2 regions of the Anabaena sp. PCC 7938 genome follow, and region 2 is predicted to be linked to the other one. Evidence: predicted binding sites of a transcription regulator. Region 2 holds the regulator's gene; the other holds the start of a gene.
What was found. Region 2 encodes HrcA, which represses chaperone genes, less so after heat shock. Its sites were predicted from a motif close to TTAGCACTCNNGANTCNNGAGTGCTAA; they were not measured.
Positions count from the first base shown of each region.

Region 1 (5,062 bases), 1.3 Mb from region 2:
GTTCTAGTTCTAAATATTCTTCTGGAGTATAGTAGGCTGTAACTGTTTTTATTTCTTGGGTAGTAGTTTGTAGTTTCATAATCTTTACTAATCTCCATTATGTAAATCCTTAAATCCCGGACATCCTGATTCTGAATGAAGATGTAAATTTTCTTCCTCCAGTGTAATTTTCCTAAAATCAATCATTTCCTCACGTGGGGTTAATTTTCTTGGCGAATACTTCTTTCCTGCTAATAATCTGCTAATAAGAAGTATTCAAACGGATACGAGATGACTGGTTATATTTAAAACTACAGTACTGATACTATTCTAATGTATTTATTGATTTGTGTATATTGCCAAATGTTGACTTTTAATTTAATTTTCCGTTTTGTAAAGATTTATTAGACCCTATGAGCTATATTTCCTTTCCAGTTGGGAAAATGGGAGATTTGCGTGGGGGTAATGTAGTGATATTTTTAGGTGATATCCGGGTTGGAACATAGCAGTTGAGGGCTGTATCATAAACTATGAATTATGAAGTTTGAATTAAAAATTCAAGTTTGGCTTCACAATTCATAATTTATTAGCTCTCAAACTGAAGTCAAGTTACGTAACCAGTTTGAGTTTTGAGCAATTATGTCCTAACTCAAAACTCAGAACTTCGGTAAATTTGAGAGGGCTTAAGCCATTTGATTTTCAATCGCCCAACGCGCTAGTTCAGTACGGTTGTGGAGATTGGTTTTACCCAACATATTGGAAACATGGCTTTCCACGGTACGCTGACTGACGTTTAATTCTTCAGCGATTTCCCGATTAGCTAAACCCCTGGCTACAAACTGGACTACCTTCAGTTCGGTTGGGGTTAACTGTACATCAAAGGGAACTTGGATACGGGAACCGTTTTCCCCTCCCTTTGTCTGGTGTTCTTTCCAACGGATGGTTTGCTTTAGTGAGGATTCTACTTGTGCTACGAGTTCTTCGGGTTCAAAGGGTTTGACCATATAGACATCAGCACCTTTGTTTAGACCTTTAACTCGGTCTGCACTTTGTCCCTTAGCGGAGAGGAAGAGAACGGGAATCCAACTTGTACGTTCGTTTTGGCGTACTTGTTCCACAAAAGTGTACCCGTCCATTTCCGGCATCATCACGTCACAGATGATCATGTCTGGAACATCATGTTCTAGAATATCCAGAGCTTCTCGTCCATTTTCGGCCGTGATGACTTCGTATCCTCGGAATTCTAAGTAATCCTTCACCAGCAAGATGAGGTTAGGGTCATCATCAATCAATAGAAGTCGTTTGTGATCTTTCATGCTGGACTCTTTCATAGCAGTGGCACTTGTCGCGCTTCGATCCATCAAGGTCTTGATTAGTTATCCTCTATGGTGGATTATTGAGATGTTGTTGTTTTTCCCACTTAACTTGCCTTTGCTGCCTCGAAGTCTAAAAAGTGAAGGTCACTTTCAATCTTAATTAGTAGCTTGATGGCAAAATTCCAGTAAGGATACGGAGAGCAATAGTATTTATAATGCGCTATTATATATCGCTTTGAAAGGGGCGGGCTAAAAAACCTGATTAAACCTGATTAAATAATAATCTTTCTGGTTGACAAGTTCAGTATTTAGCTGAAGATGACCCTAGCTCAAAACTTACCCGCACTTTCATTCGCTTACTGCTGCTCTACTATATCCTTTGGATGTTAAGCCTCTATCAGAGGTTCACGAGAAACCGGGGAAGTTTCTGGCAAAGGATGGGTTAAAAAGGCTTATGCTTCCACCACCATTATGCCGATTAAGTGTTCTGGGATGATCCGCTCAATGACTTCCGGTTTTGTTTGGCTATACCAAACCCCATCTGGGTAAACTACCATTATCTGCCTAGAACAACAAACACGCAAGCAGTTGGTTTTAGTTCTGAAGATGCCTATGGGATGACTTAACTAAGCAGCTGGTTAAGATGTGGCTCCTTAAGTCCCAGTTTTAAGCATTCCCAGGACTCTAGACTAGCTTGTTTTGTCCATAAGTGAGCAACTGTCTGCTCAGAACCAAGAGAACGCTGTTCAGTGAAGGTTTGCCAGTCCTAGAGCTTTCACACAATGACTTAGGGCTTTAAGTTCCTTCCACAGCTTTAGTAGTTTTGGGGATAGGACGGCATTTTTTGAACTTACTGTAATGTTACTCATTGAACGGTTCCCTGATTACAGTTCTATAACAATTTCCCCGCTTTGCAAATAAATGTTGTCCATATAAAAATATTCATTACTTACGCAACAGAACCAGACAACTATCACAATTAGGCATTTATGCTTAAGTACAGGTGCGATCGCTCAGTTCGGAAACCCGTACACAAGGAATCGTTGCCATTGTATGCTGGCTTTCGGTAAATTAGCACTCAGGAGTTGAGAGTGCTAACACAAGGCAAAAAAATTTTATGGCAGCTGTATCTCTGACCGTTTCAACCGTTAAACCACTGGGCGATCGCGTTTTTGTAAAAGTGACCGCCGCTGAAGAAAAGACCGCAGGTGGTCTGTATTTGCCCGACACCGCTAAGGAAAAGCCCCAAGTAGGCGAAGTTGTAGCCCTTGGACCTGGCAAGCGTAATGACGACGGCAGCCGTCAAGAATTGGAAATCCAAGTTGGTGAGAAAGTGCTGTACTCCAAGTACGCTGGAACCGACGTTAAGCTCGGAACCGAAGAGTACGTACTGCTTTCTGAAAAAGATATTTTAGCAGTCGTCATGTAAATGGGTGATGAGGGGGATGAGGTACTGGGGTCTGGGGATTGGGTACTGGGAAAGAGTTTTCCTAATTACCAATTACCAATCACCAATTACCAATCACCAAATTACCAAAATTCAAGACAAATTTTAACTTACTACCCGAATTTAGACTCTTATGGCAAAGCGCATTATCTATAACGAAAACGCCCGTCGCGCTCTAGAACGCGGTATTGATATCTTAGCTGAGGCTGTTGCTGTTACCCTTGGACCTAAAGGTCGCAACGTAGTTCTAGAGAAGAAATTTGGCGCACCACAAATCGTTAACGATGGTGTCACCATCGCTAAAGAAATCGAATTAGAAGACCACATTGAAAACACAGGTGTGGCACTAATTCGTCAAGCTGCTTCTAAGACAAATGACGCTGCGGGTGATGGTACAACCACCGCTACCGTTTTGGCTCATGCGATCGTTAAGGAAGGCTTGCGGAACGTTGCCGCCGGCGCTAATGCGATTTTACTAAAGCGTGGTATTGACAAAGCTGCGGCTTTCTTAGTAGAAAAGATTGCTGAACACGCTCGCCCTGTAGAAGATTCTAAAGCGATCGCACAAGTTGCTTCGATCTCTGCTGGTAACGACGAAGAAGTCGGTCAGATGATTGCTCAAGCAATGGACAAAGTGGGTAAGGAAGGCGTAATTTCCCTAGAAGAAGGGAAGTCTATGACCACCGAACTCGAAATCACCGAAGGGATGCGCTTTGATAAAGGCTATATCTCTCCTTACTTTGCTACTGATGCAGAGCGGATGGAAACAGTCTTTGATGAGCCTTACATCTTGTTAACAGACAAGAAGATTGCTTTAGTACAAGACTTAGTACCTGTACTTGAGCAGGTAGCTCGTTCCGGTCGTCCTTTGGTGATTATCGCTGAAGATATCGAAAAAGAAGCTTTAGCAACCTTGGTAGTTAACCGTTTGCGCGGTGTACTCAACGTTGCAGCCGTTAAGGCTCCTGGTTTTGGCGATCGCCGTAAGGCTATGCTAGAAGATATTGCCGTCTTAACTGGTGGTCTACTCATCACCGAAGATGCTGGTTTGAAGCTAGATACCACCAAGCTAGACAGCCTGGGTAAAGCTCGCCGTATCACCATCACCAAAGACAGCACCACAATTGTAGCTGAAGGTAACGAAGCTCCAGTTAAGGCTCGTTGTGAACAAATCCGTCGTCAAATGGAAGAAACCGAATCTTCCTACGACAAAGAAAAACTACAAGAGCGTTTGGCTAAATTGTCTGGTGGTGTAGCTGTAGTTAAAGTTGGTGCAGCTACCGAAACCGAAATGAAGGACAAGAAGCTGCGCTTGGAAGATGCTATCAACGCTACCAAGGCTGCTGTAGAAGAAGGTATCGTCCCCGGTGGTGGTACAACCTTGGCTCACCTCGCTCCCCAATTGGAAGTTTGGGCTAACAGCAACCTCAAAGATGAAGAATTGACTGGTGCTTTAATTGTGGCTCGTGCTTTACCTGCACCTCTAAAGAGAATTGCAGAAAACGCCGGTCAGAATGGTGCTGTCATTGCTGAACGTGTGAAAGAGAAGGAATTCAACGTAGGTTTCAACGCTGCTACCAACGAATTCGTTGATATGTTGGCTGCTGGAATTGTTGATCCTGCTAAAGTAACCCGTTCTGCGCTGCAAAATGCGGCTTCTATTGCGGGAATGGTGTTGACAACCGAATGTATCGTAGTTGACAAACCTGAGCCTAAGGATGGCGCTCCTGCTGCTGGCGCTGGTATGGGTGGCGGAGATTACGACTACTAATTCTCCATAATCCACTAATTTGAAAACGGCTGCTTCCGCAAGGAGGCGGCTGTTTTTTTATGGAAATTGAACCGCAGAGGCGCAGAGGGAAGATTTTGTTTAAATTCAACTCAAAGCCAAAAGTTCATCTAGTTTCCGTTTTAAGTCCGGAGATGTCATTAATGGATTATAGATTTCTCCCTTGTAGGGTTGCCAAACATAGCTAGAACTAAATGGCTGGAAACCTGGTAATATTTCTACTTCTTCTGCAAGTGCTGTAGATAAAACTAATCCTGGAATAGATAAATTAGGCAAATCTTCAATCAGTTCACTATAGGTTCTAAATTCATCAACTTCCACACCAACTAAAGCATAACGAAATGGAGGAGAAGACAGTAGATTTCTATAGAGTGTCAAACCTAAATTTGTCATCGAGAAAGCATTTTCAGGATTGTTTATTCCCACTTTACTAAGATGATTTAGGTAAACCCGACACCACCAATTTTTTTCACTATCTTGAAAAGTGTCTGCACAATATGGCCATGGGCTAAAATTTGACCATGGTTTCTC
Region 1 is NZ_CP186034.1:4,823,451-4,828,512, reverse strand. It holds gene ACOWPH_RS21795 (Uma2 family endonuclease) at 1-79, opposite strand, end outside; gene ACOWPH_RS21790 (response regulator transcription factor) at 663-1,340, opposite strand; gene groES (co-chaperone GroES) at 2,413-2,724, shown strand; gene groL (chaperonin GroEL) at 2,876-4,513, shown strand; gene ACOWPH_RS21775 (hypothetical protein) at 4,619-5,062, opposite strand, start outside.
Region 1: groES (co-chaperone GroES) is a predicted target of HrcA. The motif match lies at 2,367-2,393, and genes of this name have one in related genera.

Region 2 (5,062 bases):
TATCAAAAGGTGTCGTTGTTGTTCCCTCTTCCTTATAACCACGGACATGAATATTTTTGTGGTTAGTATGACGATAAGTAAGGCGATGAATTAACCAAGGATAACCATGAAAAGCAAAGATAATTGGTTTATCGGTTGTGAAAATAATATCAAAATCTTTGCTGCTTAAACCGTGGGGATGTTCACTTTGTGGCTGTAGTTTCATCAAATTAACTACATTCACTACCCGTACTTTTAAATCTGGGAAATTTTGACGCAGGATGTCTACTGCTGCTAGAGTTTCCAAGGTAGGAATATCTCCAGCACAGGCCATAACTACATCTGTTTCCCCATCTAAATCACTACTAGCCCATTCCCAAATACCTAAGCCTTTGGTGCAATGTTTAATTGCCGAATCCATGTCTAAATATTGTAATGCTGGCTGCTTTCCGGCAACGATGACATTGACATAATGACGACTTCTTAAACAATGGTCGGTAACTGATAGCAAAGTATTTGCATCAGGTGGTAAATAGACGCGAACAATTTCGGCTTTTTTATTAATTACGTGGTCAATAAAACCTGGGTCTTGGTGTGAAAAACCATTGTGGTCTTGTCGCCAAACATGAGAAGTTAGCAGATAGTTAAGAGATGCTATCGGTCTTCTCCAGGGAATGTCCAGAGTTGTTTTCAACCATTTGGCGTGTTGGTTGAACATGGAATCAATGATGTGAATAAATGCTTCATAACAGGAGAAGAAACCATGACGACCTGTGAGAAGATAACCTTCTAACCAGCCTTGACAGTTGGTTTCACTAAGCATTTCCATGATTCGACCGTTGGCTGATAGGTGGTCATCTTCTGGGAGAATTTCGGCTACCCAAGTACGGTTTGTGACTTCTAATATTGGATCAAGACGATTTGATGCGGTTTCATCAGGGCCAAAGACGCGGAAGTTGCGGCTTTCCTGGTTGAGTTTCATGATATCCCGCAGGAATTTACCACTAACTTTAGTAGCTTCTGCGATCGCCTTACCAGGAGAAGGAACAGATACAGCATAATCTTCAAATTCGGGCATAATCAAGTCACGCAGCACAATACCGCCGTTGGCGTGGGGGTTATCTCCCATGCGGCGTTGACCTTGGGGTGCTAGTTCTGCGAGTTCAGGAAGTAGTGTACCGTTAACATCAAAGAGTTCTTCTGGTTTGTAACTCTTCATCCAATCTTCTAGAAGTTGCAGATGTTCCGGTTTACCAGCTATATCACCAAAAGGCACTTGGTGCGATCGCCAATAATCTTCTGTTTTTTTGCCGTCAACTTCCTTCGGACCAGTCCAACCTTTAGGAGTTCGCAAAATAATCATTGGCCATTGCGGTCGTTCCTTAAATCCATGTACCCGTGCTTCTCTTTGGATACCTTGAATTTCGGGAATAATAATATCTAATACTGCTGCCATTTTTTGATGAACTTCCGCAGGATCAGCACCTTCCACAAAGTAAGGTTTATAACCATAGCCGATAAATAGGCTTTCTAGTTCATCATGAGGTATCCGTGCCAATACTGTGGGATTCGCAATTTTATATCCATTCAAATGCAGAATTGGTAAAACTGCACCATCAGTAACGGGGTTGAGGAATTTGTTAGAATGCCAGCTAGTAGCTAAAGCGCCTGTTTCTGCTTCACCATCACCAACAACCGCAGCGACGATTAAATCAGGGTTATCAAAAGCAGCACCAAAGGCGTGAACTAACGCATAACCCAGTTCTCCCCCTTCATGAATAGAACCCGGAGTTTCTGGCGCAACGTGGCTAGGAATACCACCAGGAAATGAGAATTGCTTGAATAGTTTTTGCATCCCTCCAGCATCTTGGGAGATGTTGGGGTAATATTCGCTGTAAGTTCCTTCTAAGTAAGTGTTAGCAACAAGTCCGGGTCCACCATGACCGGGGCCTGCTATGTAAATTGTACTTAAATCGTACTTTTTAATGACTCTGTTGAGGTGGGCATAAATAAAGTTGAGTCCTGGTGTGGTTCCCCAGTGTCCTAACAGCCGGGGTTTGACGTGTTCTTGTTTGAGTGGTTCTCTCAGTAGGGGATTGTCGAGGAGGTATATTTGCCCAACAGAAAGATAATTGGCTGCACGCCAATAGGCGTTGATTTTCTGTAATTCTGTATCTGATAATGGCTTTATTTGTGGAGTGCTGGTAATGGTCATTTTAAACTCCAGAAAGGTATTTGCACGATTGGTGTCAGTGTATTGGTTGGCTGACTCACTGTCATCTTACCTGTGATTAATTTTTTCGGTAGAAAGTTAAATATTTTTTTATCTCACATAGAGACAACGAAAAAGGCATAGGAAACACATCCTAGCCATAACAAAGCAAAAGAAATTTTTCTCAAGACGATTTAGGCAATTTAACTAAAAGCTTCTGACAGGTAATCTGCTGCTGCGGCTACAACTGCGATCGCACTTTCATAGTCTAAACGAGTTGGCCCCAAAACTCCCACACTCCCCACTGGTACAGAACCCCGACGATAGGTAGAAGAAATTAAAGTGCAACCACGAATTGGTTCTAGTGGGTTTTCTGCACCAATACGAATTGTCACCCTTGACTTACCAATTTCCTTAGTTTCTGGTTCCTCACAGATTAAACGCCACAACTGTTCTTGTTCTTCTTCCAAAAGATGGATAATAGTTTGCACTTGCTGTAATTGAGAAAATTCTGGCTGACGCAAAACTTCCCCTACCCCACGCACCATAATTTGTGTTGCAGTTGGTGCTAAAGTGCGACGCGTCAACTCTGCAATTGAATTTTTCAAGAATTCACCATAGCGTTGGAACTCTTGATCTAACTCACTCCAGTCAAGTTTGGCTAACTCCAACAAACTACGTCCGCGTAAGTGGCTATTTAGAAAATTGGATACAATTTGCAACTCATGATCAATTACCTCAGGATCAGGTTTAGTTTCTGACGACGCTGTGAATAAATCCATCACCTTAGAATGCGTTTCATAACCATCTGTCACTACAATCAGCATGACTGTGCCAGGTTCAATCTGCACTAATTGCAAATGTCGTAACTGTGCAGTAGTCGGTTGTGGCATGGTAATCAAAGTAATGCAGCCACTCAAAGTTGCTAAAATTTGTGCAGCACCTTGCAATAAAGCTTCCAAACTCCAATCTTCCCAAGGTCGAAGTTGTTGTAATGCTGCTTCTACCTCTTTAGTTAAAGCTTCTGTTCGTGTACCATCTCGAAAAGAAGGTGTAATTAGTTGATCAACATAAGTGCGATAACCAGAATCAGAAGGTATCCTCCCTGCTGAAGTGTGTGGTTGGTAAAGTAACCCAGATTTTTCTAAAACACCCATGACATTGCGAATAGTTGCAGAACTAACACCAAGGTCAAACTCCTCAATTAGAGCTTTAGAGCCAACCGGCTCTGCCGTAGCAATGTAGTGGCGTACAGTTGCCCAAAGTATATGCTGTTGTCGATTTGTCAGCTGGACTTGCATAGGTGATATTTTACTGAAGGCAAATTTTAATCAAAGTTTGAAAAAAATATTGTGGCTGGAACCACAAAGCAAAAAAAGGTTAATAATTATTTAATTAAGATAGCAAATTATATACTCGTGTGATGGGTATTCACGCAAAAGTTACCTTTAACCCATCATCATAGCGTATTACCTAATACAGCTCGACCATAGCACCAAAAGCTGTGTTAATTAAGATAGGATTTTCATCTTTTTCTACATTCTTTCATAAGCCTCTCAGCAAAGCTGTATTTTTCGATACTGATTTATTTATTTGATAGACAGGGAATGGAAATGAGGAGGACAAATCAAGTTAAAAATATTAAACTTCTGCCTCCTGCCCCCTGTCTACCAATGTTAATACTGAGGAACTGAAGAATCAACTAATATCGAATAAGCAGAAATACCACCCGTAATATTTTTAACATTTGTAAATCCTTGAGCAACTAACCATTGACACATCTGGGCAGAACGTATACCGTGATGACACAAGACAAGGGTTTCTGCATGGGGATCAAAGCGGGTGGGGACTTGCTCGCCCCATTCAGCAAATTCACTCAGGGGCAGGTTTACAAACCCTTCAAGGCTTGCTATTTCGACTTCTTGAGGTTCGCGCACATCCATTAGTTGCAAACCAGAATCACCGGCGGCAAGACGTTGTGCTAGTTCTTCTACGCTAATTGGGGAAAAGGGTTGATCAAACGATGTACCTGTCATGCAGTTTTTCTAAACGATCCTATACTATTTATGTTGGCAGAAAAGCTGGAAAATAGGTTTAAGTGAACAGTCAACGCTCATTTTTTGGTTTCCTGGTAGCTGGTGTCATCGTCTTGCTACTAATTGGTATTGCTGGCTTTTATTGGTTTTTTGGTAAAAGTCCATTCAATCTCGGTGTCCCTAAATCTGAACCTGGGGCTGCTATATTTGTGTCAAAAATGTCACCTGTGATGGTGTCATTATTAATAAATCCCGACCGTTTGCAAGCAATAGAGCAAAAAGGGGAGATTTCTAAGCTCAAAAACAGTTTACTGGCAAAGAGTAACATAGACTTCCGAGATGATATCAAACCTTGGCTAAGTAATGAAATTAGCCTGGCTGTTACTAGTGAAGATATAGACCGCGACCCAGAAAACGGACTGCAACCAGGGTATCTGATGGCGCTTGCCACTGAAAAGCCAGAAAAAAGCCGTGAGTTTGTAGAGTTATTATTCTCTAAACGGGCTTTAGCTGGAGCAAATTTGGCGGTCGAACAATACAAAGGGGTGACATTGCTTTCTGATACCCCAGAAGTAACAACACCTGCAAAAATTCAAAATCGTTTAGCTGGTGCGGTTGTTGATGATTTTGTTTTGTTTGCTAATGACGCTAAGGTATTACGAGAAGCAATTAATAATGTCCAAGCACCGCAATTGAATTTGAGTGATTCTCCCGAATATCAAAAAGCTGTTCAAGAGTTGCCCAAAGATGCTGTAGCTGTAGCTTTTTTGAATCTGCCCGTAGTTGCTAAGTGGCAAGGATGGGAATTAGTAGAATCAATCTATAATAGCCAAAT
Region 2 is NZ_CP186034.1:6,096,567-6,101,628, forward strand. It holds gene ACOWPH_RS27180 (phosphoketolase family protein) at 1-2,194, opposite strand, end outside; gene hrcA (heat-inducible transcriptional repressor HrcA) at 2,395-3,492, opposite strand; gene ACOWPH_RS27190 (rhodanese-like domain-containing protein) at 3,868-4,227, opposite strand; gene ACOWPH_RS27195 (DUF3352 domain-containing protein) at 4,290-5,062, shown strand, end outside.